4 regions of the Pantoea sp. X-Soil-OKNW-556 genome follow, and region 3 is predicted to be linked to each of the others. Evidence: predicted binding sites of a transcription regulator. Region 3 holds the regulator's gene; each other region holds the start of a gene.

Region 1 (7,887 bases), 1.9 Mb from region 3:
GTTGGATGGGGACAATATTCTGGCGTCAAGCCAGGATATTGCCCTGCTGCGCGCCCGTGTGGGCATGGTGTTCCAGAAACCTACGCCGTTCCCGATGTCGATTTACGACAACATCGCGTTTGGTGTCCGTCTGTTTGAAAAGCTGTCGCGTGCTGATATGGATGAGCGCGTGCAGTGGGCGCTGACGAAAGCAGCGCTGTGGAATGAAACCAAAGACAAGCTCCATCAGAGTGGTTACAGTCTCTCCGGCGGTCAGCAGCAGCGTTTGTGCATCGCTCGCGGCATTGCGATTCGCCCGGAAGTGTTGCTGCTGGATGAGCCATGCTCGGCGCTGGATCCCATCTCCACGGGCCGTATCGAAGAGTTGATCACCGAGCTGAAGCAGGATTACACCGTAGTGATTGTGACTCACAACATGCAACAGGCGGCGCGCTGTTCCGATCATACCGCCTTTATGTATCTGGGTGAGCTGATTGAATTCAGCGATACCGATACGCTGTTTACCAAGCCAGCGCAAAAGCAGACAGAAGACTACATTACCGGTCGTTACGGCTGATTTGACGGAGACGCACATGGATAATTTAAATCTGAACAAACATATCTCCGGTCAGTTCAACGCTGAGCTGGAACACATTCGCACTCAGGTGATGATCATGGGTGGCATGGTGGAGCAGCAGCTTACCGACGCCATTACCGCGATGCATAACCAGGATGGCGATCTGGCGCAGCGAGTCATCGACGGCGACCAGAAGGTCAACATGATGGAAGTGGAGATTGATGAAGCCTGCGTGCGCATCATCGCCAAACGCCAGCCTACCGCCAGCGATTTACGTCTGGTGATGGCGATCATCAAGACCATCTCTGAGCTGGAACGTATTGGGGACGTGGCGGAAAAAATCAGCCGCACCGCGCTGGAGAAATTTAGCCAGCAACATCTGCCGCTGCTGGTGAGCCTGGAATCACTCGGTCACCATACCGTACAGATGCTGCATGACGTGCTGGATGCTTTTGCGCGCATGGATCTCAACGCGGCGATCGATATCTACCGTGAAGACAAGAAGGTGGATAAAGAGTACGAGGGTATTGTGCGTCAGTTAATGACCTACATGATGGAAGACCCGCGTACCATCCCCAGCGTACTGACTGCGCTGTTCTGTGCCCGTGCCATTGAGCGTATCGGTGACCGCTGCCAGAACATCTGTGAGATCATCTTCTATTTTGTGAAGGGCCAGGATTTCCGTCATGTTGGCGGCGACAAGCTGGATGAATTGTTGTCCGGCGACGATGGCAGCAACAAACCTTCCTGATAACCCCGTGGCTGCTGGTTTTACTGGCAGCCATCTCCATTTCTGATTGGTCTCAAGTCTTTCCGCTCTTTATACTTGGCGCACTTTTTACTGCAAGGTGCTGCTGCATGTCCCTCTCCCCACACAAGAAACAGAGCGTAACCCCGGCAAAAGCGATGTTGGCCGCCGTCAGTGGCTATGCGATGGATGGCTTCGATCTGCTGATCCTCGGCTTTATGTTACCGGCAATCAGCGTCTCGCTGGCGCTCGATCCTTCTCAGGCCGGTTCGCTGGTCACCTGGACGCTGATTGGTGCCGTGGTCGGCGGAATTGTTTTTGGTCATCTGAGCGACCGCTTTGGCCGTATCCGCATTCTCACCGTCACCATTCTCATGTTCTCAATATTCACCGGATTGTGTGCGGTGGCACAGGGATATTGGGATCTGCTGGCGTATCGTACCTTTGCCGGAATGGGGCTGGGGGGAGAATTCGGTATCGGCATGGCGCTGATTGCTGAAGCCTGGCCGCAGGAGAAGCGTAACCGTGCTTCAGCGTGGGTCGGTATCGGCTGGCAACTGGGGGTGTTGCTGGCGGCTTTTATCACGCCGCCACTGCTGAGCGTGATTGGCTGGCGCGGAATGTTCCTGGTGGGCCTGCTGCCTGCGTTGGTTTCGTTTGTGATTCGGCGCAGCATGGGCGAGCCGGAAGGCTTTACCCGACATGTGGCCAAAACGCCGCAATTGTCGTTTGCGGCGCGTATTCGATTGTTGTTTAGCGATCGCGCCACCAGCAAAGCCAGTCTGGGGATTTTCATTCTTTGCTCGGTGCAGAACTTTGGTTACTACGGACTGATGATCTGGATGCCGAGTTATCTCTCCTCCAGCTTCGGTTTCAGCCTGACCAAATCCGGCCTGTGGACCGCCGTCACTGTCGTGGGCATGACTTTTGGCATCTGGCTGTTCGGTGTACTGGCGGATCGCTTCGCACGTTGGAAAATTTTCCTGCTATATCAATTCGGTGCGGTCGTGATGGTGGTCATTTACGCTCAGCTACGTGATCCCACCGTGATGCTGTTTACCGGGGCGCTGATGGGGATGTTTGTGAATGGCATGATTGGCGGTTATGGCGCGCTGATTTCCGACACCTTTCCAACCCAGGCGCGTGCTACGGCGCAGAACGTTTTGTTTAACCTCGGACGTGGTGTAGGGGGTTTTGGTCCGCTGGTTATTGGCTTACTGGCAACGAAAATTTCATTCGCGGCAGCGATTACCCTGCTGGCGCTGATTTATCTGCTGGATATCGTCGCGACGCTGTTTTTATTGCCGAAGAAGCAGGGCAATGAGGATTCACTCGGCGCGATAGGCTGAGCGTAGCGGCGCGATTTATCACGCAAGATCTTGCGTGCTGCGGGAAAACCCCGCGCGATGAATCGCGCCGCTACGGGACCCTGTGGACAGTTACACCAACGCCCAACCGCGCGCGCGCCACAAGTCGGGTAGCTGCGTCATATCATCAAATCGGGTCACCAGCGGGTGATCCAGTTCCGGGTTATGCGCATCGGCGCAGTAATAAAACACCGGAATGCCCGCGGCGATCCCTGCGCGGGCACCGGCCTCGGAGTCATCCACCAGAATGCACTTCTCAATCGGTACCTGCATTTGTTCTGCGGCGTGATACATCAACTCCGGGTCCGGCTTCCAGTGGTTGATGTCATAACCGCTGTAAAGATGTGCTGCAAAGTACGGCAACATGCCGGTCAGCCCCAATGAATGTTGCATCTTTTTCACCGTACCATTTGAGACGACGCACATCGGGACTTTGACTTGTTCCACCAGCGCTTTCGCTCCGGCAATGGGCTTCAGTTCTAAATCGAATAAGCGTGCTACCTCGGCGCGGTACGCCGTTTCCACCTCATCCATCGGCAATTCAGTCTGATGTTCCGCAGAAACATCACGGATGATGTCGTAGAGTTTTACCCCTTTGTATTTTTCAAACATCTCCTGTAGTGAGAGTTCAATACCGTAGCGGGCAAAGGTGTTGACGTAGGATTGTGTACAGATCACCTCACTGTCGACCAGCGTGCCATCACAATCAAAAAAAACACATTCAACTGACATCAGACATCATCCTTTTGCTAAACAAGAAGCTGTCACTCTAACGCACTGTGCGCACCGAGCAAACGCTTGCGAAAAATCAGTGTGCTGGTCAGTCAAAATCTATAGGATACGCGCGTTAAATTTTTCAGCGGAATAAGCTATGAACAAGCAGGGTCTGTTGCAACGCGTCTTTAAGTTGCAGGAACACGGCACCACCGTGCGTACAGAAGTGATCGCCGGTTTCACCACCTTTCTGACGATGGTTTACATCGTTTTCGTCAACCCGCAGATTCTGGGTGCCGCTGGCATGGACACCCAGGCGGTGTTTGTCACCACCTGCCTGATCGCGGCATTCGGCAGCATCCTGATGGGGCTGGTGGCGAATCTGCCGGTGGCGCTGGCACCCGCAATGGGACTGAATGCCTTCTTTGCTTTTGTGGTCGTCGGTGCAATGGGGTATTCGTGGCAGATCGGGATGGGCGCGATCTTCTGGGGGGCGCTGGGATTGTTGATCCTCACGCTGCTGCGCGTGCGTTACTGGATGATCGCCAATATCCCGCTGAGTCTGCGTGTTGGCATCACCGCGGGCATCGGGCTTTTTATCGCCATGATGGGACTGAAAAATGCCGGCATTATCGTGTCAAATGCCGACACCCTGGTGACGGTGGGCAACCTGACCTCACATAGCGTACTTCTGGGGGCACTTGGCTTCTTTATTATCGCTATTCTCGCCTCTCGCAACATTCATGCGGCGGTACTGGTATCGATTGTGGTGACCACGGCGATTGGCTTGCTGCTTGGCGATGTGAAGTTCACCGGCATTTTCGCGACACCACCATCCGTGGGCGCTGTCGTTGGGCAAGTTGATCTCAAAGGTGCGCTTAATATCGGTATGGCCGGGGTGATTTTCTCCTTTATGCTGGTCAACCTGTTCGATTCCTCCGGCACGCTGATCGGTGTGACCGACAAAGCGGGACTGACCAATGAAAAAGGCACCTTCCCGCGTATGCAGCAGGCGCTGTTTGTCGATAGCGTCAGCTCGGTGGCGGGTTCGCTGATCGGCACCTCTTCCGTCACTGCTTATATCGAAAGTTCTTCTGGCGTAGCGATTGGCGGGCGCACCGGGTTGATGGCGGTGATCACCGGCATTCTGTTCCTGCTGGTGATGTTCCTGTCGCCGCTGGCGGCGATGGTGCCGTCCTACGCGGCAGCGGGGGCGTTAATCTACGTCGGTGTATTGATGACGGCATCGCTGTCGCGGGTGCGTTGGGATGATCTCACTGAAGCGGTTCCGGCGTTTGTCACTGCGGTAATGATGCCGTTCAGTTTCTCCATCACGGAAGGTATTGCGCTGGGCTTTATTGCTTATTGCGTAATGAAACTGGGGACTGGCCGTTGGCGTGAAATCAGTCCGTGCGTAGTGGTGGTCGCGCTGCTGTTTGTGCTGAAAATCGCCTTTATTGATGCCCACTAACACGTTACAGGCCGCATAAGCGGCCTGTTTTGTCACAGATGTCCCATTTCCTGGGGAGTGGTGCGTTCGCTCGGCAGGCTGGTCAGGCGTAGCGTGCGTGGTCCGATATTTGGTTTACTTATCTCCACGTCGCGCAACGGCATCCATTGATGGTTGGCATCAATTTCCCACAGCCGGAGCCGTTCGGTGCCGGGGGAGAGCGCACAGGACCAGACCAGCGTCGGTTCGGCATCGCACACCGCCTGAATATCAGGAAATATACTGGAGCGCAGGCGTCCCGCGGCTGGATGTAGTCGCAGCGAATCGATACCGCTTTCGGCTTCTCCGGTGAGTTTGAGGATGCTTTGGCGCAGGGTCCAGATTTGCGTTACCGCTTCCATAAAATCCTGTTGCGCATTAATCCAGGCTTTCTCTCCGGAAGAGAGATCCTGCGTTAATGTATCCTGAGTCTGGCGGCTATGGGCGCGTACAATCTCCATATCCAGCCCGGCACGCCCGCCTTCTTCGGCCAGCAGCACACCCACCATGTTCCCGGCGTAGGCAATGCTGAAATCAGGCAGGGCAGAATCGGCAAAACAAGGGCGTCCACTGCTGGTGGTCACAAGCGGTGGTAATTCATTGATACCATAGACGCGTAACATTAGCTGCGCCAACAGCCCACGCGCGGCGAGAAAGCGTCCCCGACGCTTGTCGGGCAGGCGCTGTGCGCTATTGATCACATCCTGTGGGACCCGCATTGTCTCAGAGGAGAGGGGCGGGTTACCCGTCCAACGAACAAAATGACTAGCCATCTGTCGCTCCGTGAAAATGGTCGGATAATCATCAGGTCTATTGTAAGAATTTTCTCATGGCTTTGCATCCGGCATTACATGGAATACCTGAATTTCAGATAACGCCGAAGGTCATGACAATGCGCTGACGCCGCATCAGCCGCTGTTTCATGGTAGTAGTTTGCTGATAAATGCCTGAATGGATGCTGAATAGCCTGATGTGGTGTAGGATTTGGGCGGTAAAAAAAAGCTGGCTGATGAGAAAATTATGATCGCTAAATTTCAGCCGCGCTTCATCGCAGAATAACGCACGTCGGAGTTTTTTATGTCAGTTACTTCATCACACCAGGAATCAATTTCTCTGGATGACTTTCGTCATGGTATGCGCCGTCTGGCTTCAGGTGTCTCGCTGGTTACCACGCAACACGCGGGTGAAAAATATGGCCTGATTGCCTCCTCAGTCAGTTCACTGGCAGCGGAACCGCCGAGCTTGCTGGTATGTGTCAATCAAAGTGCCACCAGCCACGCCTATTTTTTGCAGGCGGGCCATTTCGCCGTCAACGTACTGCGTGAGCAACATGCGGATTTGTGTGCTCAGTTCAGTCAGTCATCACGCCGTGAGGAACGTTTCCAGACCGGCAACTGGCAGACGATCACCACAGGCGCGCCAGTGCTGGCCGATGCCCTGGTGAGTTTTGATTGTCAGTTGGAAAAAGTGGTGGAATGGCATACCCACAGCGTGCTGCTGGCACGGATTGTCGGTATCAATCTGGCCGGGGAAGCTGCCGAGCCTATGGTCTACTTCAACAGTGGTTTTCATTCGCTGGGTCTGTAGCGCCGCGATTTATCGCGCTAATCAGGCCGCCTCTGCAATTCTGAAAAACAGCGCGAAAAATCGCGCTGTTACGCATTCATTCAAGCGTTGTTCAGGCAAACTTGCACACGTCATCGAAGCCGAGGCGTGGCAGACGCGCATGCAGCTTGCTGGCCTCGCCATAGCCGAGGTTGATCAGCAAATTAACCTGCCATTTGCTGTCGCTGAAGAAGGCGGCGTTGACTTTGGCTGGATCAAAACCGGACATTGGGCCAGCGTCCAGACCGAGCGAGCGCGCGGCCATGATCAGGTAACCTGCTTGCAGGCTGCTATTACGAAACGCTGTCTCTTTGACCAATTCCGGGTTGCTGGTGAACCAGCTACGCGCATCACCGTGCGGAAACAGTTTCGGCAGATTTTCATAGAACTCGGGATCTGAGGCGACAATCACCGTAGCCGGTGCCTTCATGGTTTTTTCCAGGTTACCGGAGGAGAGTGCTGGCTTTAACTTCTCTTTCCCTTCCTGGGAAGTAACAAATACAAAGCGACCCGGTGAACAGTTAGCAGAAGTCGGACCCAGCGCCGTCAACTGATAGAGCTGTTTAAGCAGTTCTTCTGAAATGGGTTTTTCCTGCCAGTAGCTGTGGGTGCGAGCCTCATTGAATAGGGTATTCAGAGCGAGGCTGTCGAGCGGTGTACTCATGTTTCTCTCCTTTTCAGGCATCAAATTGAGCCCAATGTTTAGCATGAATAGAGGAATGGCCTGGATCAGTCGGTGCACTTTGGGCGGTGATTAAGGTAGTCAGCAGGGCGGTCCGGCTGGTGAAGATCTTCACCGTTATACTGCAAATAGAGAGGGTTACCAAATAACATTGCAGTAAATATCCCTGGTTAGCCGCGATGCTAACCAGGGGGAATGAATGTTAAAACAACTATTTCCCAATACAAAAACTGGAGAAAATCCGCCCCAGCAAGTCATCAGAGGTGAACTCACCGGTAATTTCGCTCAACGCCTGTTGTGCCAGACGCAGCTCCTCGGCCAGCAGCTCGCCCGCCCAGGCTCCCAGCAGCTGATCTTTGCCTTGTTGCAAATGGGTTGCCGCCAGTTCCAGCGCCTGCAAATGGCGACGGCGAGCAAGGAAGCCACCTTCCATATTGCCGCTGAAGCCCATGGTTTGTTTCAGGTGATCACGCAGGGTATCCACACCTTCGCCGGTGCGGGCGGAGAGGCGAATAAGTGAGTGACCATTTACTTCAGACAGACCAAGGGACTCGCCTGTCATATCGGCTTTGTTTCGTACCACGGTGATCGGCAGTTCGGCTGGCAAACGCGAAACAAAATCGGGCCAGATGGCCGCCGCTTCCGTGGCATCAGTGGTGGTGCCATCCACCATAAACAACACACGGTCAGCCTGCTCAATCTCCTGCCAGGCACGCTCAATACCGA
Region 2 (7,887 bases), 1.2 Mb from region 3:
GCGGGTCAGCGCTTCGGCGTCGTCCAGATTCACTTTCGGGTCAAAACCATTGGCACCCACTTCCAGGCCGCGCAGCGCTTTCTGCATCGATTCCTGGAAAGTACGGCCAATCGCCATCACTTCGCCGACAGATTTCATCTGCGTGGTCAGGCGATCGTTAGCACCGGCGAATTTCTCGAAGTTGAAACGTGGAATCTTGGTCACAACGTAGTCGATAGACGGCTCGAACGATGCCGGGGTACGACCACCCGTGATATCGTTCATCAGTTCGTCGAGGGTGAAGCCCACCGCCAGTTTCGCCGCCACTTTAGCAATCGGGAAACCGGTGGCTTTAGAGGCCAACGCTGAAGAACGTGATACACGCGGGTTCATCTCGATAACGATCAGACGACCATCTTTCGGATTCACCGAGAACTGCACGTTGGAACCGCCCGTCTCAACCCCGATTTCACGCAGTACCGCCAGTGAGGCGTTACGCATGATTTGATACTCTTTATCGGTCAGGGTTTGCGCCGGGGCCACGGTGATGGAGTCACCGGTGTGGATACCCATCGCATCGAAGTTTTCGATCGAGCAGACGATGATGCAGTTGTCGTTTTTATCACGCACCACTTCCATCTCGTACTCTTTCCAGCCAATCAGCGACTCGTCAATCAGCAGCTCATTGGTCGGCGACAGGTCCAGACCGCGTTCACAAATCTCTTCAAACTCTTCGCGGTTATAGGCGATGCCGCCACCGGTGCCGCCCATGGTAAAGGAAGGACGGATGATGCACGGGAAGCCAACATCTTCAGCCACCGCCAGCGCCTCTTCCATGGTATGCGCGATACCGGAACGTGCGGTGTCCAGACCGATGCTTTTCATCGCCACGTCAAAACGGCGACGGTCTTCAGCTTTATCGATCGCGTCGGCAGTCGCACCAATCATGGTCACGCCGAATTCTTCCAGCACGCCCTGACGCTCCAGCTCCAGTGCGCAGTTCAGCGCCGTCTGGCCGCCCATAGTAGGCAGCACGGCATCCGGGCGCTCTTTTTCAATGATTTTACGCACCACTTCCCAGTGGATTGGCTCGATGTAGGTTGCATCAGCCATCTCCGGGTCAGTCATGATGGTGGCCGGGTTCGAGTTCACCAGAATGACGCGGTAGCCCTCTTCACGCAGCGCTTTACACGCCTGCGCACCCGAGTAGTCAAATTCACATGCCTGGCCGATAACGATCGGACCTGCGCCAAGGATCAGGATGGATTTTATGTCTGTACGTTTTGGCATCGTTAGCTCCTGATTACTTCGCGTTAGAACGGTAGGCTTCAATCAGTTCGATAAAGTGATCGAACAGCGGCGCCGCATCGTGCGGGCCTGGGCTGGCTTCCGGATGTCCCTGGAAGCTGAAAGCCGGTTTATCGGTACGGTGAATGCCCTGCACGGTCTGGTCGAACAGCGAAACATGGGTCACGCGTAAATTTGCCGGTAAGTTGCTGTCATCAACGGCGAAACCGTGGTTCTGTGCGGTGATCATCACGGTGTTGTTGTCGAGATCTTTTACCGGATGGTTGCCGCCATGATGGCCCAGCTTCATTTTGATGGTTTTCGCACCGCTTGCCAGCGCCAGCAGCTGATGACCCAGGCAGATACCGAATACCGGGATATCGGTATTAAGGAAAGACTGAATCGCGCTGATGGCATAATCGCACGGCTCCGGGTCGCCAGGGCCGTTGGAGAGGAAAATACCATCCGGGTTCAGCTTCAGAACGTCTTCAGCAGACGTCTGCGCCGGCACCACCGTCAGGCGACAGCCACGGTCTACCAGCATGCGCAGGATATTGCGCTTGGCACCAAAATCGTAGGCAACTACATGGAATGGCAGCTCTGCCGCTGACTTCTGCTCCGGCAGATCGTCTTTCAGCGTCCAGCTACCTTGCTGCCACGGATAGGTTTCCGCCGTCGTCACTTCTTTTGCCAGGTCCATGCCTTTCAGGCCCGGGAAGGCTTGTGCCTTCTGCAACGCCAGAGCGGCGTCTGGATTGTCACCGGCGATGATACAGCCGTTCTGTGCCCCTTTTTCACGCAGCAGACGCGTCAGCTTACGGGTATCGATATCGGCAATGGCGACGATGTTGTTGCGCTGCAAATAGGCTGACAAGCTCTCTTCACTACGGAAGTTGCTGGTAATCAGCGGCAGGTCGCGGATAACAAGGCCCTGAGCATGAATTTGGCTGGACTCTGCGTCGGCGGCATTAGCGCCAACATTGCCGATATGGGGATAAGTGAGGGTGACGATCTGGCGGGAATAGGAGGGATCAGTGAGGATTTCTTGATAACCGGTCATTGACGTATTGAAAACGACCTCCCCCACTGCCGATCCCGTTGCCCCGATGGCCCGACCGTGGAATTGGGTTCCGTCTTCCAGAACCAAGAGCGCTGACTTAATCAAAACATCCTCCAGGGAATAAACAGTCACAATATTTGCATATTAATTCAAAATACTGTCCTGAATCAATGCAAAAACCGCCTGACCGGTCGATTTTTGGCAAATTGCGCGCATTCTAATGATCGACCCGCACCTTGTCTACCCTGAGACGTTATTTTTTTGTTTTTTTCGGGCAACTGAATGTTAAAAGCAACAGAAACCGACAAAAGAGCGAGACAACCTGGAAAAATAAACGGTTGCGAGGCGGAAATAATCTGAAAGTCGTGCTACCGGGATGATAATTTTGACCAAATGGTCAAAAATGACGTTTTTAAGGATGAAAAACGATCATAAACAACGAAAAACAGGAGACTTAGCATTAAAAAATAACGAAAACCATTTTTTACAGACAAAATAAAGGGCAATAATATTATTGCCCTATTCAATCAATGTCTTACCGATTGAAATAACCACATCACGATGGTTCACAACACTCACAACATCGATAAATCCAGCACATCACGCATGTCATAAAGGCCAGATTTCTTGTCTTTAAGCCAATAAGCGGCTTTTACGGCTCCATTTGCAAAGGTCATGCGGCTGGAAGCCTTGTGGGTAATCTCAACGCGCTCCCCGATATCTGCAAACATCGCGGTATGTTCACCGACGATATCACCGGCGCGAACGGTAGCGAAACCGATGGTTTGCGCTTTACGCTCACCGGTATGGCCTTCACGCGCGTAGACGGCGTGCTCGTCCAGTTTCCAGTCCATTGCTTCAGCAATGGCTTCACCCATCGCCAGCGCTGTGCCTGATGGTGCATCAACTTTATGACGGTGATGCGCTTCTACGATTTCAATATCGGCATAATCGCCCATCACTTTTGCGGCTTGTTTCAGCAGTTCCAGCACCAGGTTCACACCAACGCTGAAGTTGGCCGCAAACACGATGCCAATCTCTTCTGCCGCGGCACGAATCGCCGCTTTACCTGCCTCATCAAAACCGGTGGTACCAATCACCATCGCTTTTTGGTGCTGGCGGCAAAAAGCCAGGTATTCCAGCGTACCTTCCGGGCGAGTGAAGTCGATCAACACGTCGAAGTCGTTGACCACCTGCTGCAAATCCGCAGTGATGATCACCCCGGTCTTGCCAATACCTGCCAACTCACCGGCGTCACTACCGATCAATGACGAACCGGCACGCGCCAGCGCAGCACCTAGCACGACGCCTTCCGCCTGCTGCGCGGCCTGAATCAAATTGCGTCCCATGCGACCCGGCGCACCAACAATAGCAATGCGGATTTCACTCATATTTATTCATTCCTGATACAAATCTATGCATGCAAAGCGCAAACAGGTTAACGGTCAGATAACAGTCACGCCACAATAAAAAAGGGATAATAAGAATTTTATGCCAGCCGCGTCAGATTATCAGTAAAAGCAATCTCACCAGGTGGAAATCGGCTTGCGCGGGTTGGTGTAGCGGCCCGATTTATCGCGCGTCTTTTTGCCTGGTCGAAAAAAGCGCGATAAATCGCCGCCGCTACGGGGAAGGGGTTACTGCACGTTGCGCACTTCTACACGCAATTCTTTCGGTACTTCAAACACGATGTTTTCTTCGCGGCCAATCAGCTCAATCGCTGCTTCACCACCCAGATCGCGCAGGCGCTGAATCACCTGCTGCACCAGAACATCCGGCGCGGAAGCCCCAGCGGTCACACCTATGGTGGTCACGCCCTTTACCCACTCTTCCTGAATATCATCGGCAGAGTCGATCAGCTTCGCCAGCTTACCGGCGCGCTGTGCCAGTTCCGCCAGACGATTGGAGTTGGAGGAGTTTTTCGAACCGACCACCAGCACCACTTCTGCATCACGCGCCAGCACACGCACCGCTTCCTGGCGGTTAGTGGTGGCATAGCAGATATCATCTTTGCGTGGCCCGATGATCGCCGGGAAGCGCTGACGCAGCGCGTCAATCACGTCCGACGTATCATCAACGGACAACGTCGTCTGGGTCATAAAGCACAGGTTGCTTTCATCTTTGACCTGCAATTTGAACACGTCTTCCGGCGATTCCACCAGATACATGCCGCCGTTGGGGTTGCTGTATTGCCCCATCGTGCCTTCCACTTCCGGATGGCCTGCATGTCCAATCAGAATGGCTTCGACGCCTTTACGGCTGGCGCGCGCCACTTCCATATGCACTTTGGTCACCAACGGACAGGTGGCATCAAACAGCATGGTCAGATTACGCGCCTTCGCCTCAGCACGTACCGCCTGAGATACCCCATGCGCGGAGAAGATCAGGATAGCGTCATCCGGCACTTCGCTGATCTCTTCGATAAAGATGGCACCGCGTTCGCGCAGGCTGCTTACCACATAGCGGTTATGTACCACTTCATGACGTACATAGATTGGCGCGCCGTACATCTCCAGCGCGCGCTCAACGATGCTAATGGCGCGATCCACGCCCGCACAGAAACCACGCGGGTTAGCTAACAGGATTTGCATCGCTTGCCTCCAGGACCGGATCAATCTCCAGCACTTCAATCTCAAACTGAATGCGCTGACCCGCCAGCGGGTGATTGAAGTCTACGGTGATGGAATCACCGGAGACTTCACGGATCACCCCCGGCATTTCGCTGCCGCCCATGCCGCTGAACAGCATGATGGCACCGACTTCCGGCTCGCCTGCATCGATAAAATCACGACGCGAAAAGTATTGGATCAGGTCCGGACTGATGCCACCAAAGGCATCTTCCGGTGCCAGGGTAAAGCTGTGCTTGTCGCCCACTTTACGTCCCAGCAACTCCTGCTCCAGCGCCGCCGACAGGCTGCCATCACCGAGACGAAACAGCGCGGGTTTGCCATTGGCGCGCGTCGATTCCGCTGTCGAACCATCTTCCAGCTTCAGCGTAAAATGCACCAGCAACGCGCTATCGCGCTGTACAGAGTCTGTCATCATTTACCCTTAATCTTTAACCTGTTTGCCTTTTGGGCTTAAGAAGCCCTCCAGCACCACCAACGCGGCACCGATACAGATGCCGCAGTCAGCGATATTAAAGGTCGCGAAATGCCAGTCACCGATATAGAAGTCGATAAAATCGACCACAAAACCGTGATATGCGCGATCAAACAGGTTACCTAATGCCCCGCCGATAATCAGCGCATAGGCAATGTTGGTTAATTTGTTACGAGCCGGGTTGCGATACATCATCACCAGCAACGACACCACAATCGCGATGGCGATACCGGCAAAGAACCAGCGCTGCCAACCGCCTTTATCCGCCAGGAAACTGAACGCCGCGCCATAGTTGTGCGCGTAGAACAGATTCAGGAACGGCATCAGCGGTCGCGTTTCGTGCAGCATCATGTTGTTCATGACCCACTGCTTACTGGCGAAATCGACCACAATCACCACCAGCACCAGCCACAGCCAGCGCAATCCGGTTGAGAAAATCGCTTTACTCATCAGGCAAACTTACGCTCTTCGCCGTTACCGGCTACGTTGGTATAACAACGTCCGCAGACCGCCGCATGTTCCGGGTTCTGACCGACGTCGGTAGTGTAATGCCAGCAGCGCGGACATTTCTCGCCTTCTGCTTTATGCAGCGCGATTTTCAGACCTTTCAGCAATTCGCTCTGCTGCGCTTCATCACTCGCGGTGGCGTAATCTGCCACGGTCGCGCCGGAAGTCAGCAGGACAAAGCGCAGTTCGTTACCCAGCGCCTGCAATTTCGCCGCCAGCTCTGCATCTGCGTATAACGTCACCGTTGCTTCCAGCGCACCACCGATACGTTTGTCGCTACGCGCCTGCTCAATCACCTTGTTGACTTCGCCGCGCACTTTCAGCAGCTCAGCCCAGTAGGCATCGTTGAGGGTTTCATCATCAGCCAGACCAAACAGACCGTCGTACCACTCTTCGGTGAAGACGTATTGCGCACGATCGCCCGGCAGGTAGCCCCAAATTTCGTCAGCGGTGAAAGACATGATCGGTGCCATCCAGCGCACCAGCGCTTCCACGATATGCCACAGTGCCGTCTGGCAGCTGCGACGCGCCAGGCTGTCGCCTTTAGCGGTGTACTGACGGTCTTTGATGATGTCGAGATAGAACGACCCCATCTCAATTGAGCAGAACTGCATCAGACGCTGGATCACTTCATGGAAATCGTAATTGGCGTATGACGCGACGATATCTTTCTGCGCGTCCAGCGCACGGCCAACGGCCCAACGATCCAACACTACCATCTCTTCCGGGCTGACTTTATCGGTCGCCGGATTAAAGCCGTTCAGGTTCGCCAGCAGGAAGCGCGCAGTGTTACGGATACGACGATAGGCATCTGCGGAACGCTTCAGAATTTCATCGGACACCGCCATTTCGCCAGAGTAGTCGGTTGATGCCACCCACAGACGCAGAATGTCAGCACCCAGCTTATCCATCACGTCCTGCGGTGCCACGGTGTTGCCGATAGATTTCGACATCTTGCGGCCCTGACCATCCACGGTGAAACCGTGCGTCAGTACCTGGCGGTACGGTGCTTTGCCCTTCATCGCCGTGGAGATCATCAGTGAAGACATAAACCAGCCGCGATGCTGATCCGAGCCTTCCAGATACATATCCGGGCTATGGCCTTCAAATTCCGGGCGCGCATCAACGACGGCATAGCTGGTTGACCCTGAATCGAACCAGACATCCAGCGTATCCGGCACTTTGGTGTAGTTGTCGGCGTCATCGCCCATCAGATCGCGCGGGTCCAGATCCCACCACGCCTGAATTCCGTCCTGCTCGACACGCTGCGCCACTTTTTCCATCAGCTCCAGCGTATCCGGGTGCAGCTGCTCGGTTTCGTTGTGCACGAACAGCGCCATCGGCACACCCCAGGTGCGCTGACGGGAGATACACCAGTCCGGGCGGTTGGCGACCATCGCTTCGATACGCGCCTGGCCCCAATCCGGGATCCACTGCACGCCTTTGATCTCTTTCAGCGACTGCGCACGCAGACCTTTCTGATCCATGCTGATAAACCACTGTGGGGTGGCACGGAAGATGATCGGCGTTTTATGACGCCAGCAGTGCGGGTAGCTGTGCAGCAGTTTTTCCACATGCAGCAGCGCGCCTTTCTCTTTCAGCAGCTCAACGATCATATCGTTGGCTTTAAACACGTTAACGCCATCCAGCGTCGGATAGGTACCTGGCAGGTAGGTGCCATCCGGGCCAACCGGGTTAGCCGTTTCGATACCGTATTTCTGACCGATAACGTAGTCGTCCGGACCGTGGCCAGGCGCGGTATGCACTGCACCCGTACCCGCTTCAAGGGTGACGTGCTCGCCCAGCACCACTTTCGACTGGATCTGCTCCAGGAACGGATGCTGGAATAGTTGCAGCTCAAGCGCCGCGCCTTTGCATTCGCCCAGCACACGCCAGTCGCTGATACCCGCGCGTTTCATCACGCTTTCCACCAGATCTTTGGCGAGGATCAG
Region 3 (7,887 bases):
TTACCGGGATTGATCCCAGCAACCCGTTGCGTGGCGCAGTGAGCGAGTATGATGCGCTGCATGCCATTTTTAAGATGGTGCGCAAAGGGATGAAAGACAGCCATTGTAATCGTGCGATTATCGTGGCGCACAATGCCACCTTTGATCACAACTTCCTGATGGCGGCTGCGGAACGCGTGAGTCTGAAGCGTAATCCATTCCATCCGTTTGCCACTTTCGACACTGCGGCATTAAGTGGATTGGTATTGGGTCAGACGGTGCTGGCAAAAGCCTGTAAAGCGGCAGGGATGGATTTTGATAGCACCCAGGCGCATTCCGCCCTGTACGATACCGAACAAACCGCCATCCTGTTTTGCGAGTTAGTGAACCGTTGGAAACGTCTGGGGGGCTGGCCACTGGCGTTCAGTGACGAACTGTCGGAAGAAGACTCCGCCGAGTGACCAAAAGAAAGGCCGACGACTGTCGGCCTTAACGCTTATTCTGCTTCTTTATACTTCTCAGCAGTTTCTTTAATCAGCGGCTGAAGTTCACCACGCTGGAACATCTCGACGATGATGTCGCAACCACCGACCAGCTCGCCATCAACCCACAACTGTGGGAAGGTCGGCCAGTTGGCATATTTTGGCAACTCGGCACGAATATCCGGGTTTTGCAGGATATCAACATACGCGAAGCGCTCACCACAGGCAGACAGAGCCTGTACCGCTTGTGCAGAGAAACCGCAGCTTGGCAGTTTCGGCGAACCTTTCATGTACAGCAGGATCGGGTTTTCTGCGATCTGGCGCTGGATTTTCTCAACAGTACTCATTTTTGCCTTCCTTAATTCCTCACTTCGTGTTTGTTTATTGTAGCGATTTCACCCCCGCACTAAAACGGGATTTTGCGGTTCAGGCACATCAATCGCCATGTTTGTTAAGTTCCGGTGCCATAAATAACATTTTCATATCATGATTAAGCATGAACCGATTAATAATTAGCAATATATCTGCTGGGTTAACCAGCTGAAATCGCTCATTTTTGCCCCATATCAACTCTGCTAACACATTAATAGAAAAATGCCTTACCTTTTAGAAAAAAACTGGATTAGAATCATCTCGGTGCTGATCGTTGATCAGATTTTTCTAACATAGCTGCGGGCTGTTTCTTCAGACTGCTTAACCTGTACCGGACTATGCGTTTACTCATTACGCTTTTTATGCTGGCTTTCGCCCAACTGTTTTTTAATGTGGCTTCTGCGTCACCGCATGCGCCCATCAATGCCAGTTTGCATAACGCTGAGAAAAAAAGTGCGCGCGAAGATGAGCGTCGCAAGCGACGTCCGGTAAAAACCAGCACCAAAAAATCCCGTCTTGCTACCAGTGTTCAGAAGCTAAAGCTGAAAAAACAGCCGAAAATGGAAACGGCGCTGCATAAAACCCGCAGCAAGAAAGCCCTGCTGAAATCACCGTCAAAAAAATATGGTCACCAACGTCTGGCGAAGAGAAGCGCGAAGCAGGACGATGACCGCGATTTGACCACCATCAAGATGAGCAATTCTCACCGTCAGCGCTATCAGAAAGCACGCGAAACCGCGATGAACAAGCTGATGGGGCAGATTGGTAAACCATACCAATGGGGTGGCACTTCACCGCATACCGGTTTCGATTGCAGCGGTCTGGTGTGGTACGCCTACAAAGACCTGGTCAAATATAAATTCCCGCGCACCGCCAACGAAATGTATCACCTGCGGGATGCGGCACCGATTAAGCGCGATATGCTGGAGAAAGGGGATTTGGTGTTCTTCCGCATCAATAATCGCGGCACTGCCGATCATGTCGGTGTTTATCTTGGTAATGGCAAATTTATCCAGTCGCCTCGTACCGGTAAAGATATTCAAATCAGTGCATTGGGTGAGGATTACTGGCTGAAACACTACGTCGGGGCACGCCGTATGATGACCCCCAAAACTATCCGCTAAAAAACGCCCGATACCCGATAAAACAACAAGCCGGACCCTGATTTTCAGGTCCGGCTTTTTTATTAATGAAGGATCGCGGTGAAGCTGAACACGATAATCATTAGTAGCGCGCCCACAGTGGTAAACAGCGCCAGTTTCAGGTCTGTACTCATCACAACTCCTTAGTCACAATAAATGAAGGGTTATCGTAATTTTCTCACAGCCTCCGGCAAAAATCTCGTCTTATCCGCGCCAGCTTGCTAGAATCGCCGCCTTTCGTTGCGCAACAGATTTTGCGCACGCTGTGTTTGCGGCAAGTTAAAGCGTTATTGACCAGGTGTTAATGTCTTTTTCTTCGCCATTCGCCCCGAAAATCGGGGCGCAAAACCATTAGCAGACGCAAACGTTTAACAATATACTTATCAGTTAGTTGCGATAAGCCCGGGAGTACCATTTTCATGGCAACAATTAAAGATGTGGCGAAACGCGCCGGTGTCTCCACCACCACGGTTTCGCATGTCATCAACAAAACGCGTTTTGTCGCGGAAGAGACGCGTAACGCCGTATGGGAAGCGATCAAAGAGCTGCATTACTCGCCCAGCGCCGTGGCGCGCAGCCTGAAAGTCAACCACACCAAAACGCTGGGGCTGCTGGCCACCTCCAGTGAAGCCCCCTATTTTGCCGAGATTATCGAGGCGGTGGAAAATCACTGTTTCGATCGCGGCTACACGCTGATCCTGGGCAATGCGCATAACGACCTGCAAAAACAGCGCGCATATCTGTCGATGATGGCGCAGAAGCGTGTCGATGGCCTGTTGGTGATGTGTTCAGAATACCCTGACGACCTGCTGACCATGCTGGAAGAGAACCGTAATATCCCGATGGTGGTGATGGACTGGGGCGCATCGCGTGGCGATTTTACCGATACGGTGCAGGACAATGCGTTTCAGGGCGGCTATCTCGCCGGGCGTTACCTGATTGAACGCGGTCATCGTGACATTGGTGCCATCCCCGGACAAATGGAGCGCAACACCGGCGGTGGCCGCCATGCCGGTTTCATGCAGGCGCTAAATGAGGCAGGCATCACCGTGCGGCCCGAGTGGATTGTGCAGGGCGATTTTGAACCGGAATCCGGTTATCAGGCGATGCAGCAGATCCTCAATCAGAAGCAACGCCCGACTGCTGTGTTCTGCGGTGGCGATATCATGGCGATGGGCGCGATCTGTGCTGCGGATGAAATGGGTCTGCGGGTCCCGCAGGATATCTCAGTGATCGGCTATGACAACGTGCGCAACGCACGTTATTTCACGCCGGCGCTGACCACCGTTCATCAACCCAAAGCTCAGTTAGGTGAAAAAGCGTTGGAAATGCTGCTGGATCGTATCACCAGCAAACGTGAAGAACCGCAAACCATTGAAGTTCAGCCAACGCTAATTGAACGCCGTTCAGTCGCTGACGGCCCGTTCCGCGACTACCGCCGCTAGGTTTCCGTTTCGCTCAACCATTCATAGTTGAGCGTTTCGGCATCGCCGAGATAACTCAGCAACCAACCCAGAGCTGGCGAGTTCCGTTGTTCCGACCAACTGACGCAGCATGGGCTATCCGGGAACGGCGTGGGTAACGGTAACTCGGTTAATGCTCCGCTATCCAGTAATGGCCGGGCTAAATGGCCCGGCACCATCCCCACGCAAAGTCCCGCCAGCAGGCAGTCGACGCCGGTTTCCCATTCCGGCACCACCAGCCGGCGTTGATTATCCAACGTCCAGGTCATGCGCCGCGGCAACGCCCGCGAAGTGTCTTCCAGCACCAGAGAAGGCCAGGCCCGCAACGTCTCGTCATCCAACAAGGTACTTTTTGCCAACGGATGATCGGGGCTGACCACGCAGCGCCAGTTCAACGCGCCCATATCCTGAAAGGCAAAACGCCCACCGACCGGGATCGCCTGAGTGGCCCCAATCGCTACATCGACCCGCCCATCGGCCAGTGCATCCCAGACACCATTAAACACTTCATAACTGATAATCAGCTCCATGTCGGGAAAGTGGCGGTAGAAATCCTTCACCAGTTGTCGGGTGCGATGAGGTTTAACGATGCAATCCACCGCGATACTCAGCTGACCACGCCAGCCATTTGCCAACTGCTGGCACTGCCGCCGCGTCGCCAGCATTTTTTTGATAACACTACGCCCTTCCCGGACAAAATGCTCCCCGGCTGCCGTCAGCACCACTTCCCGATGCTGACGTTCGAACAACGGCACCGCCAGCCAGGTTTCGAGCTGCCGTACCGTGTAGCTGATGGCAGAAGGCACCCGATGTAACTCTTGTGCTGCCGCACTAAAACTACCGCTGCGGGCCACCGCATCTACCACTTCAAGCGCATATTCAGACCACATATTTTTGCCTGCAAATTTTTTGATAGCACCGCGCAAATATTAGCGTTTCACAAAACCTGGCGCACGCTTTTACACTCCTCCGCGTTTTCCTGTCTAAAGAGAATTACCATGTTGTCATCAAAAGGATTTCTGCCTTATCTTGCTTTACTCAGCATGCTGGGCTTTCTTGCTACGGATATGTACCTGCCGGCATTCGGTGCCATGCAGCAGGATTTTGCTACCGCCCCCGGTACCATCAGCGCCAGTCTGAGTCTGTTCCTTGGTGGTTTTGCCTGTGCGCAGGTCTTCTGGGGACCGCTGTCAGATCGCTTCGGACGTAAACCGGTTCTGCTGGCGGGATTAGCGATTTTTGCCCTGGGTTGTCTGGGCATGCTGTGGGTGAGCGACGTCCGTTTGATGCTGGCGCTGCGCTTTGTGCAGGCGCTGGGTGTTTGCGCTGCCGCTGTTAGCTGGCAGGCGCTGGTGGTGGATCGTTATCCGCAAAACCAGGCCAACAAAGTTTTTGCAACCATTATGCCGCTGGTCGCCTTGTCTCCGGCGCTCGCCCCGTTACTCGGTGCCTGGCTGATGGGCCATTTTCACTGGCGTAGTATCTTTCTGCTGCTGACACTGATAACCCTGGTGTTGCTTATTGGCACCCTGCGTCTGGCGAATCCCGTACGAGCCGACACCATGCGAGCGCCGCAGCCTGGCTGGCTGACGCTGCTGGTATCGCGTACTTATAGCGGCAACGTATTGATCTACTCTGCCTGTTCCGCCAGCTTTTTTGCCTGGTTGACCGGCTCGCCCTTTATCCTCGCCGATGCCGGTTTATCACCGGCAGATATTGGCCTGAGTTATGTGCCGCAAACTATCGCCTTCCTGATCGGTGGATTTGGCTGCCGCGCGCTGCTGAATCGTTTTCAGGGGAAACAACTGCTGCCGTGGTTACTGGTGATCTACAGCCTGAGCATTCTTAGCCTGTTTGCGGTTGCGCAGCTTTCCGCCCCCGCGCTGTGGGCATTGCTGTTGCCGTTCTGTGGTATGGCGCTGGCAAATGGGGCTATCTATCCGATTGTGGTCGCCAGTGCCCTGCTGCCCTTCCCCCAGGCAACAGGCAAAGCTGCTTCATTGCAAAATTTGCTACAACTCGGATTATGTTTTGTCGCCAGCCTGGTCGTTTCCGCTGGATTACAACAAGCGCTGCATAGCACCAGCCTCGTGATGCTCGCTACCGTTGCACTCGCCTGGGCCGGTTTCGGTTGGCAACGTACGGCAAACGCACAAAGTGATGTTGCTCACAACTCCTTAGCCTGCGAAGATAATCACTGACGCAACAACTTTAGTTAGCATCCTAACGATAAGTCGTTGAATATTGACCCACGTAAGCATATACTGCGTGGGTCAGCAATTCTGTAACAAATCAATAACATAAATGTATTACTATTAAGCGACTCTGTCGCTGGGATGGCGTCTGCACGATATTCTCCCCTGTGTTGTGCCAGACATTTCTATTCAGATTCATACCTCTGTAAAACGTCGGATATCTGGCGCACGGATTTTCCGTGAGTTCTCTCACAAGCCTGGAGAAATTGACTATTCTTTTCTCAGGTTGAAATCGGAAAGGTGATGGAGAAGCTATGAGTTCATCGTGTATAGAAGAAGTGAGCCTTGAAGAAAACCACTGGTTTCGTATCGCCCATGAATTACTGGAACGGGCTGATATTGCCATTAATGGCACTCGCCCCTGGGATATTCAGGTTAAGCATCCGGATTTTTTTAAACGGGTCCTGCAAGAAGGTTCATTGGGCTTAGGTGAAAGCTATATGGACGGTTGGTGGGACTGTGAAAATCTCGACATGTTTTTCCACCGCGTACTGAAGCACCACCTGGATCAACAATTACCGCATCATTTTAAAGACACGTTGCGTATCGCAGCCGCGCGTCTGACCAATTTACAATCGAAAAAACGCGCCTGGATTGTCGGTAAAGAGCATTACGATCTTGGAAACGACCTGTTTTCTCTGATGCTTGATCCCTTTATGCAGTACTCCTGTGGTTACTGGAAAGAGGCCGAGACGCTGGAACAGGCGCAACAAGACAAACTCGATATGATTTGCCGCAAGCTGCAACTGAAACCCGGCATGACATTGCTTGATATTGGTTGTGGTTGGGGTGGACTGGCAGAGTTTGCCGCACGCAATTATGGCGTGAAAGTGCATGGTGTCACCATTTCGGCAGAGCAACAGAAGATGGCACAGGAGCGTTGTGCCGGTCTGGACGTCACCATTCTGTTGCAGGATTATCGCGACCTGAATCTGCAAGTTGACCGTATCGTTTCAGTCGGCATGTTCGAACATGTCGGTCCCAAAAATTACGCGACCTATTTTGAGGTGGCGGATCGTAATTTGAAGCCGGACGGTATTTTTCTGCTGCATACCATTGGGGCAATTAAAACCGATATGAATGTTGACCCCTGGATCGATAAATATATCTTCCCGAATGGTTGCCTGCCCTCCGTACGCCAGATTGCTAATGCCAGTGAGTCACATTTTGTGATGGAAGATTGGCACAATTTCGGCGCGGATTATGACACCACGCTAATGGCCTGGCATGCGCGTTTTCTTGACGCCTGGCCGCAGCTGGCAGAAAAATACGGTGATCGTTTTAAACGCATGTTCAGCTATTATCTCAATGCCTGCGCTGGTGCATTCCGCGCGCGTGATATTCAGCTGTGGCAAGTGGTTTTCAGCCGTGGGGCTGAGGGCGGCCTGCGCGTCGCGCGTTAACCTCCCTTTTGTAGCGGCGTGACTAATCACGCGCTTTTAAAACAGCGCGATAAATCGCGCCGCTACGAATGCCAGGTTATTCACTCTCGTCGGACTGCTGCTGCGCCAGAGCGGCTGCTTCACGTTGTGCCAACACGCGCTCAACGGTTTCGACAATAGCCTGGGTATGCGGATCAATCTCGATATTCACCTTGTGACCTAACTTCTTCGCGCCAAGCGTGGTGCGCTCCAGCGTTTCCGGGATCAGGTGCACACAGAATTTACTCCTGGTCACATCACCCACCGTCAGGCTGATACCATCAATACCGACAAACCCTTTATGCAGAATATATTTCATCTGCGCCGGGTCCTGTAATTTAAACCACACCTCACGGTTGTTTTCTGACTGAATAATTTTGCAGATTTCTGCGGTGGTCATAATATGGCCGGACATTAAATGACCGCCAATTTCGTCGCTGAATTTTGCAGCGCGCTCAATATTCACCACATCACCCACCTGCAATTCACCCAGGTTGGTAATCCGTAAGGTTTCTTTGATTAAGTCAAAGCTCACCTGGTCACCGTCAATCGCTGTTACCGTCAGGCAGCAGCCGTTATTCGCCACTGATGCGCCCAGCGCCAGCCCCGGCAATAACTCTTCCGGCAGTTTCACGACATGGGTGCGAAACAACTCTTTTTCTTCGATTGCAACAATCTCTGCCGTACCTTGTACAATTCCAGTAAACATAATCTCAGCCTCTGCGAAGTTTGCGCTAGTTTATCACAGCTGCCCCGTTCGGGTTTAATTTGGC
Region 4 (7,887 bases), 1.4 Mb from region 3:
TTCACCTGCAAATCAACGTGGGTATTCATCTGCCGGGCATGGGCGGGCAATGAATGTGCCTTCACCACGGTATCGATGATGCTATCCAGCGCCACCGTTTCCAGCGCCATTGGGCCATCCGCCAGTTTGCGGTTGTAGTCCAGCAATTGCTCAATCAGGCGTTGCAGATGACGACTGCTGGTATCGAGGATCGCCACCACTTCCTGCTGCTCACTGTTCAATGGACCGGCCACCTGATCGGCCAGCAGCTCCGTACCCTCACGCAGGCTGGCAAGCGGTGTTTTCAGCTCATGTGACAGGTGGCGTAGAAACTCATGCCGCTGCGTCTCCAGCCAGCTAAGGCGTTCGCTTAACCATACGATCCGTTGGCCGAGGGAGCGGATTTCTCGCGGGCCACCAAAGCTGACACTGTCGCCCAGCGCTTTCCCTTCGCCCAGCCGGTTGATCATACGTTCGACGCGCTTGACCGGACCAATAATCATACCGGTAAACAGCAGCACCAATGCCAGACTGATCAGAAACAATATCAGTGCCTGCCAGCCAAAAAACTGACCGCGATCGGCAATTTCTCGCTGCAATTGCAGACCACGGGAAAAGACCACTTCGCGTGTGGCCTGGACCATCTGCGCATTAGTATCGGAGAAACGTTCCAACGCCGCCGCAGCGGGGGCTGCCGGATTGCCATTAGTGCATTGCAGCGTTTCCAGCTGTGGCAGTGTCGCGGATAAGACCCTGAACGCGGGTAACTCCGGCAGGCTGGCCGCGTGGCTACTCAGCATCTGGTCGTAGCGCACCCGCTGCGACTGGTACAAATGGGCCAGGGTCTCGTCACCCAGCACACAATATTGCCGATAGCTGCGTTCGAGTTCGATGGCCGTACGTGCCATCGCTTCGCTTCGGCGCACATCGGTAAAGGTGTTGCGATTGGTATCCGCCGCCTGATTACTCAGCGCCGAAAGGCTTTCCCATGCCTGCCAGGCCAGCACCAACAAGGGCAGCAGCACCAGCAGGAACGCCATCAACACCAGTTGACGCAACGATCGGGGAAACAGACGCCATCTCTTCACAACAGATTTCCTTAAAATTTAACTGAGGAATGCTAGCGGAGTCTGACAGCGGAAGAAAGTACAGATAAGAAAACGGCAGGCGCGATGCCTGCCGTTAAGCGCGACGCCGAATGCCTCGCGCAGGAATAAGGTGGTGCCTAACTCAACGTTACGTCCGATGCTTGATAACGTTGCAAAGCAAGCGATTATCGGTTGGGTGGACGGCAGGCACCGTTTGGTGCGTCATTCAGTTTTTATGAGCTCAACCGCAATGCGGGGCAATCATAAGCAGGAGAATGAGCAACGCAAAGATTATAGCAAGTATCGTGCCAAAAATAAAATAGTGTTTATTATCAGACAAATGCCCGAGTGAATGTTCGACTGGCGGGAAATTTTTACCGTCCGGTCCGGTAAAGTGTCGCTAATTAGCAACGGGTTTCAGGGGCAAAAATTACCACTAATAATATCAATGAGTTAAATGTCACCTTTTGACGACATGATAACCGTAGCGGTGTCGCCATTTTCCGACATTCAATAAAAAAGGGCGCCCTGATGGACGCCCCTGATGCGCGATAAATTGCGCTGCTACAAGCGGTGCGGTTAACCCAACTGCTTACGTGCGTTGCGGAAAATACGCATCCACGGGCTGTCCTCGCCCCACTCTGCCGGGTGCCAGGAATTGCTCACGGTACGGAATACGCGCTCCGGATGCGGCATCATAATGGTGACGCGACCGCTTTCGTTGGTCACGGCGGTGATACCGTTCGGCGAGCCATTCGGGTTGGCCGGATAGGTTTCCGTCACCTTACCGAAGTTGTCGACGAAGCGCAGCGCCACCAGACCTTTGCTTTCCAGCGCGGCCAGATGGGCACCATCACGCACTTCAACAAAACCTTCACCGTGCGACACGGCGATCGGCATACGCGAACCGGCCATACCATCCAGCAGCAGCGACGGGCTGGCAGCAACTTCCACCAGGCTGAAGCGCGCTTCAAAACGTTCTGACTGGTTACGTACAAAGCGTGGCCACAGTTCGCTGCCCGGCACCAGCTCGCGCAGGTTGGACATCATCTGGCAACCGTTACACACGCCCAGCGCCAGCGTCTGTGGACGATGGAAGAAGTTTTCAAACTCATCGCGCACGCGGCTGTTGAACAGAATCGATTTCGCCCAGCCTTCACCGGCACCCAGTACGTCACCGTAGGAGAAGCCGCCACAAGCCACCAGCGCGTGAAACTCTTCCAGACCGCGACGGCCCGCCAGCAGATCGCTCATATGGACGTCAACGGCGGTGAAACCAGCACGATGGAACGCGGCTGCCATTTCAACGTGCGAGTTCACACCCTGCTCACGCAGCACGGCGACGCGTGGGCGTGCACCGGTGGCGATCATCGGTGCTGCCACATCTTCTTCTGGTTTGAAGGTCAGATGGACGTTCAGGCCCGGATCGTTGTCGTTTTTCTTCGCGTCGTGTTCCTGATCGGCACAGGCGGGGTTATCACGCAGGCGTTGCATCTGCCAGGTAGTTTCTGCCCACCAGGTACGCAGCGTGGTACGGCTTTCGCTGTACACCGCGTGCTCACCAGAACGGATAACAAAGCGATCGCCCGGCAGCGCCTGACCAATCACATGTACGTTGGTCGCCAGACCGTGGTCAGCGAAGGTCTTCAGCACTGCATCGCGATCGGCTGCATTGATCTGAACCACCGCACCCAACTCTTCGGTAAACAGCGCGGCCAGAGCATCGCTGCCCAGTGCGGCGATATCCGCCTCAACACCGCAGTGGCCGGTAAACGCCATCTCAGCCAGCGTCACCAGCAGACCGCCGTCGGAACGGTCATGGTAGGCCAGCAGTTTCTGCTGTGCCACCAGCGCCTGAATGGCGTTGAAGAAGCCAGCCAGTTGCTGTGCATCGCGCACGTCGGCCGGTTTGTCGCCCAGTTGACGATAAACCTGTGACAGCGCCGTCGCGCCCAGGGTGTTGGCACCGTTGCCGAGGTCCACCAGTAACAGCAGGTTGTCTTTGTCCGCCTGTAGCTGCGGGGTGACGGTACGACGCACGTCTTCAACGCGGGCAAACGCGGTGATCACCAGCGACAGCGGTGAAGTCATTTCGCGTTGTTCATTGCCTTGCTGCCAGCGGGTTTTCATCGACATGGAGTCTTTACCCACCGGGATGGTGATACCCAGCGCCGGGCAAAGTTCTTCACCCACCGCTTTCACCGCTTCATACAGACCGGCATCTTCACCCGGATGACCAGCAGCCGACATCCAGTTCGCAGAGAGCTTAACGCGCTTCAGCGAACCGATTGCCGTGGCCGCCAGGTTAGTCAGCGCTTCACCCACCGCCAGACGGCCCGAAGCTGCGAAGTCGAGCAACGCCACTGGCGCGCGTTCGCCCAGGGCGAAAGCTTCACCGTAGTAACTGTCGAGGCTGGCCGTCGTCACTGCACAGTTAGCAACCGGGATCTGCCACGGACCAACCATCTGGTCACGCGCCACCATACCGGTCACGGTACGGTCGCCAATGGTGACAAGGAAGGTTTTCTCGGCCACGGTCGGCAGGTGCAGCACGCGGTTTACCGCATCGGCAATCGTGATGCCGTCACGCTGCAACGCTTCGCCTTGTGCCTGCTGACGGACTACGTCACGCGTCATCTTCGGCGTTTTACCCAGCAGCACGTCGAGCGGCATGTCGATCGGTTTGTTATCGAAATGGCTGTCGGCGAGGCTCAGATGCTGTTCTTCAGTGGCTTCACCAATCACCGCGTAAGGTGCGCGCTCGCGTTTGCACAGTTCATCAAACAGCGGCAATTTGTCCGGCGCAACCGCCAGCACATAACGTTCCTGCGATTCGTTACACCACACTTCCAGCGGGCTCATGCCTGGCTCATCGCTCAGCACATCACGCAGATTGAAGCGTCCACCACGGCCACCGTCGCTCACCAGCTCTGGCATGGCGTTAGACAGACCGCCCGCGCCAACGTCGTGGATAAACAGAATCGGGTTAGCTTCACCCAACTGCCAGCAGCGGTCGATCACTTCCTGGCAGCGACGTTCCATTTCCGGGTTGTCACGCTGAACGGAAGCGAAGTCGAGGTCGGCATCAGACTGGCCAGAAGCCATCGACGATGCCGCACCACCACCCAGACCGATGTTCATCGCCGGGCCACCCAATACAATCAGCTTGGCACCAACAACGATCTCGCCTTTCTGGACATGGTCGGCACGGATATTACCAATACCGCCCGCCAGCATGATGGGCTTGTGGTAGCCACGCAGCTCTTCACCGTTGTGGCTGTTAACGCGTTCTTCATACGTACGGAAGTAGCCGTTCAGAGCCGGACGACCGAATTCGTTGTTAAATGCTGCGCCACCCAACGGGCCTTCGGTCATGATATCCAGCGCGGTGACGATACGGTCTGGTTTACCGAAATCTTCTTCCCACGGCTGTTCAAAGCCCGGAATACGCAGGTTGGAAACGGAGAAGCCCACCAGGCCCGCTTTTGGCTTCGCGCCACGACCGGTTGCACCTTCGTCACGGATTTCGCCACCGGAACCGGTCGCGGCACCCGGCCACGGCGAAATCGCCGTCGGGTGGTTATGGGTTTCTACTTTCATCAGGATATGGGCTTCTTCCTGATGGAAGTTGTATTCACCTTTTTCAGCATCGGCGTAGTAGCGGCCGACTTCAGAACCTTCCATCACCGCTGCGTTGTCTTTATAAGCAGACAGCACATGATCCGGGGTTTGTTCGAAGGTGTTTTTGATCATTTTAAACAGCGACTTCGGCTGTTTTTCACCGTCGATAATCCAGTCGGCGTTGAAAATTTTGTGACGGCAATGCTCTGAGTTCGCCTGCGCGAACATATAGAGTTCAATGTCGTTCGGGTTGCGGCCCAGTTTAGTGAAGGCATCCAGCAGATAGTCGATTTCGTCATCGGCCAGTGCCAGCCCCAGCGTCGTGTTGGCCTGCTCCAGCGCCTGACGACCACCACCCAGCACATCCACGCTTTTCAGCGGTTGCGGTTCATGGTGCACAAACAGCTGCTGCGCATCGTTGAGATCGCCATACACCGTCTCCATCATGCGGTCATGCAGCAGGCTGGCGAGGGTTTGCCACTGTGCTTCGGTCAGTTCAGGTGCCTGTACGTAGAACGCCATACCGCGCTCCAGACGGAGCACCTGCGGCAGATCGCAGTTGTGAGCGATATCGGTCGCTTTGGAAGACCAGGGTGAAATGGTGCCTGGACGCGGCGTCACCAGCAACAGACGCCCTTGTGGCGCATGCTCGGCGAGAGACGGACCGTATTTCAGCAGACGTTGCAGGCGGGCTTTTTCATCCGCACTCAGCGGCGCGCTGACATCGGCAAAATGGACGTACTCGGCGTAAATATCACTCACCGGCAGATGAGCGTCCTGAAAGCGGGTCAGCAGTTTGTTTACACGAAATGCCGACAGGGCGGGCGAACCACGCAGAATTTCCATCATTAAAGATCTCTCGTCTTCGAAGCGCCGGGCGACGCTTCATTGGGCGCAACAGGGAAAACGGGGCGTATTATAGAGAAACGGCACCGGTTACGAAACCGTTTGCGCAGAATTTATGAGTCTTAGTATTTGCCTGAAAATTGCGCAAATCTTGCTATATAAGTTGCTCCGACTCACTTTGTTGCGCAAAATGCCCTTCGCTCTGGGAGTTCAAAGAAGATCAATACTGCCTATTAAAGACAGAGGCCTTAGAGCCAGCGAGAGACAACTATTTGAAACGCCTGAAATTAAACTATCTGTTCATCGGTCTGATCACCGTGCTGCTTGCGCTGGCACTGTGGCCTTCGATCCCCTGGTACGGGGGTGGTAAAGACGCGATATCGCAGATCAAATCACGGGGAGTGCTGCGCATCAGTACCGTTAACTCCCCGCTGACATACTACACCGTCAATAATGCACCAGCCGGTATGGACTACGAGCTGGCGAAACGCTTCGCCGATTATCTGGGCGTCAAACTTGAGGTAACGGTACGTCCGAACCTCGGTGACCTGTTTGACGATCTCGATGATGGTAAAGCGGATTTGCTGGCGGCGGGCCTGATCTACAACAACGATCGCATCGCCCGTTATCAGACCGGACCGAGTTATTATTCGGTATCGCAACAGCTGGTGTACCGCATTGATAAGCCGCGACCTAAAAATCTCGGTGACCTGAAAGGCCGGCTGGTTGTGCAGTCCGGATCGGCGTACCTGTCAACTTTGCGTTCCGCTAAAGCTGACCATTATCCCGATCTCGATTGGTCAATTGCTGCCGATCAGGGGCAAAAAGCGCTGCTGGAAGCCGTGGCGGATGGCAAGCTGGATTACACCGTGGGGGATTCTGTCACGATCGGCCTGCTGCAACGCATCCATCCCCAGCTGGCGGTCGCCTTTGATATCACCGACGAAGAACCGGTCACCTGGTATCTGCCACGCGATGAGCAGGATGACAGCCTGAACGCGGCGATGCTCGACTTCTATAGCCAGATGGGTGAAGAAGGCACGATGGCGCGACTGGAAGAGAAGTACCTCGGTCACGTCGGCACCTTTGATTATGTCGATACCCGCACCTTCCTGCGTGCCATCGACAACACGTTGCCGGATATTAAGCCGTTATTTGAAAAGTATGCTTCCAGCATCGACTGGCGCTTACTGGCAGCTATCTCTTATCAGGAGTCGCACTGGAATCCGCAGGCAACCTCGCCTACCGGCGTACGCGGTATGATGATGCTGACGCGCAATACCGCCGATAGCCTCGACGTTGCCGATCGGCTTGACCCCGAGCAAAGCATTCGTGGCGGCAGCGAATATCTGCAACGAATGATTGAAAAGGTCCCCACGACCATCCCGGACGATGAACGTATCTGGTTTGCGCTGGCTGCCTATAACATGGGTTACGCTCATATGCTGGATGCACGTAAGCTGACCGCCAAACAAGGCGGCAACCCGGACAGTTGGGCTGACGTGAAGTTGCGTTTACCGATGCTGAGCCAGAAACGTTACTACGCCCAGACCACCTACGGCTATGCGCGCGGCCATGAGGCGTACAATTACGTCGAGAATATCCGTAAGTATCAGATAAGCCTTGAGGGTTACTTACAGGAACAGGAGAAGCGGCTGGCACAACAATCCGCTATGGAAGCAGAACTGGGGGCCGGTTACCCGGCAGTCGAACCCAAAATTGCGATGAATTAACCGGCGTCGCGCTGCGCCTGGCGCAGTGCTTTCTTTTGCTCGCGGCGCATGCGGAAAAAGTCACTCAGCATCGCTGCGCACTCCTCCGCCAACACACCAGAATCGATCTGAATCTGGTGGTTCATCCCGGGATGACCAATCACATCCAGCAGTGAACCCGCAGCACCGGTTTTTTCATCTTTTGCGCCATAGACCAGCCGGGTAATCCGGCTGTGTACCATCGCCCCGGCACACATTACGCAGGGTTCAAGCGTGACGTATAAGGTAGTATCCAGCAGGCGATAGTTTTCCAGCACTTTGCCGCCCTGACGTAGCGCCATGATTTCCGCATGTGCCGTAGGATCATGCTGACCAATAGGTCGGTTCCAGCCTTCACCAATCACCGTATCGCCCTGCACCAGAACCGCGCCAACCGGCACTTCACCCTGCTCCCACGCCAGCCGTGCGAGACGCAACGCGTGACGCATCCAGTATTCATCTGTCTGTGGGTTCACCGGGCAGCTCCTGCGGGTTGTAAAGGCGGCGCATTATAACGGAAACGATGGGTTATTCCAGTTGTTGCAGGTTACCCTGCGGGGTGACACGCCAGCGGTGCTGACAAAAGAACAACAGCGGGTTGT

The links. Region 3 encodes PurR, which represses purine synthesis genes. Its sites were predicted from a motif close to CANGCAAACGTTTGCNTG; they were not measured.
Region 1: AC6I8T_RS00115 (NCS2 family permease) is a predicted target of PurR. The motif match lies at 3,459-3,476, and genes of this name have one in related genera.
Region 2: carA (glutamine-hydrolyzing carbamoyl-phosphate synthase small subunit) is a predicted target of PurR. The motif match lies at 2,654-2,671, and genes of this name have one in related genera.
Region 4: purL (phosphoribosylformylglycinamidine synthase) is a predicted target of PurR. The motif match lies at 5,626-5,643, and genes of this name have one in related genera.

What each region holds. Positions count from the first base shown of each region.
Region 1 is NZ_AP035990.1:18,432-26,318, forward strand. Features, by position in the region: gene pstB (phosphate ABC transporter ATP-binding protein PstB) at 1-556, shown strand, start outside; gene phoU (phosphate signaling complex protein PhoU) at 573-1,307, shown strand; gene AC6I8T_RS00105 (MFS transporter) at 1,415-2,653, shown strand; gene yieH (6-phosphogluconate phosphatase) at 2,744-3,403, opposite strand; gene AC6I8T_RS00115 (NCS2 family permease) at 3,543-4,856, shown strand; gene AC6I8T_RS00120 (4'-phosphopantetheinyl transferase family protein) at 4,889-5,647, opposite strand; gene AC6I8T_RS00125 (flavin reductase family protein) at 5,952-6,461, shown strand; gene AC6I8T_RS00130 (malonic semialdehyde reductase) at 6,553-7,143, opposite strand; gene mnmE (tRNA uridine-5-carboxymethylaminomethyl(34) synthesis GTPase MnmE) at 7,373-7,887, opposite strand, start outside.
Region 2 is NZ_AP035990.1:757,051-764,937, reverse strand. Features, by position in the region: gene carB (carbamoyl-phosphate synthase large subunit) at 1-1,269, opposite strand, end outside; gene carA (glutamine-hydrolyzing carbamoyl-phosphate synthase small subunit) at 1,283-2,431, opposite strand; gene dapB (4-hydroxy-tetrahydrodipicolinate reductase) at 2,902-3,717, opposite strand; gene ispH (4-hydroxy-3-methylbut-2-enyl diphosphate reductase) at 3,964-4,917, opposite strand; gene fkpB (FKBP-type peptidyl-prolyl cis-trans isomerase) at 4,898-5,368, opposite strand; gene lspA (signal peptidase II) at 5,378-5,878, opposite strand; gene ileS (isoleucine--tRNA ligase) at 5,878-7,887, opposite strand, start outside.
Region 3 is NZ_AP035990.1:1,916,092-1,923,978, reverse strand. Features, by position in the region: gene rnt (ribonuclease T) at 1-440, shown strand, start outside; gene AC6I8T_RS08920 (Grx4 family monothiol glutaredoxin) at 476-808, opposite strand; gene AC6I8T_RS08915 (C40 family peptidase) at 1,172-1,957, shown strand; gene cydH (cytochrome bd-I oxidase subunit CydH) at 2,020-2,109, opposite strand; gene purR (HTH-type transcriptional repressor PurR) at 2,395-3,420, shown strand; gene punR (DNA-binding transcriptional activator PunR) at 3,417-4,328, opposite strand; gene punC (purine nucleoside transporter PunC) at 4,437-5,639, shown strand; gene cfa (cyclopropane fatty acyl phospholipid synthase) at 5,948-7,096, shown strand; gene AC6I8T_RS08885 (riboflavin synthase) at 7,173-7,823, opposite strand.
Region 4 is NZ_AP035990.1:3,354,618-3,362,504, forward strand. Features, by position in the region: gene AC6I8T_RS15675 (sensor histidine kinase) at 1-1,067, opposite strand, end outside; gene AC6I8T_RS15680 (hypothetical protein) at 1,201-1,419, shown strand; gene purL (phosphoribosylformylglycinamidine synthase) at 1,647-5,537, opposite strand; gene mltF (membrane-bound lytic murein transglycosylase MltF) at 5,807-7,267, shown strand; gene tadA (tRNA adenosine(34) deaminase TadA) at 7,264-7,761, opposite strand; gene yfhb (phosphatidylglycerophosphatase C) at 7,814-7,887, opposite strand, start outside.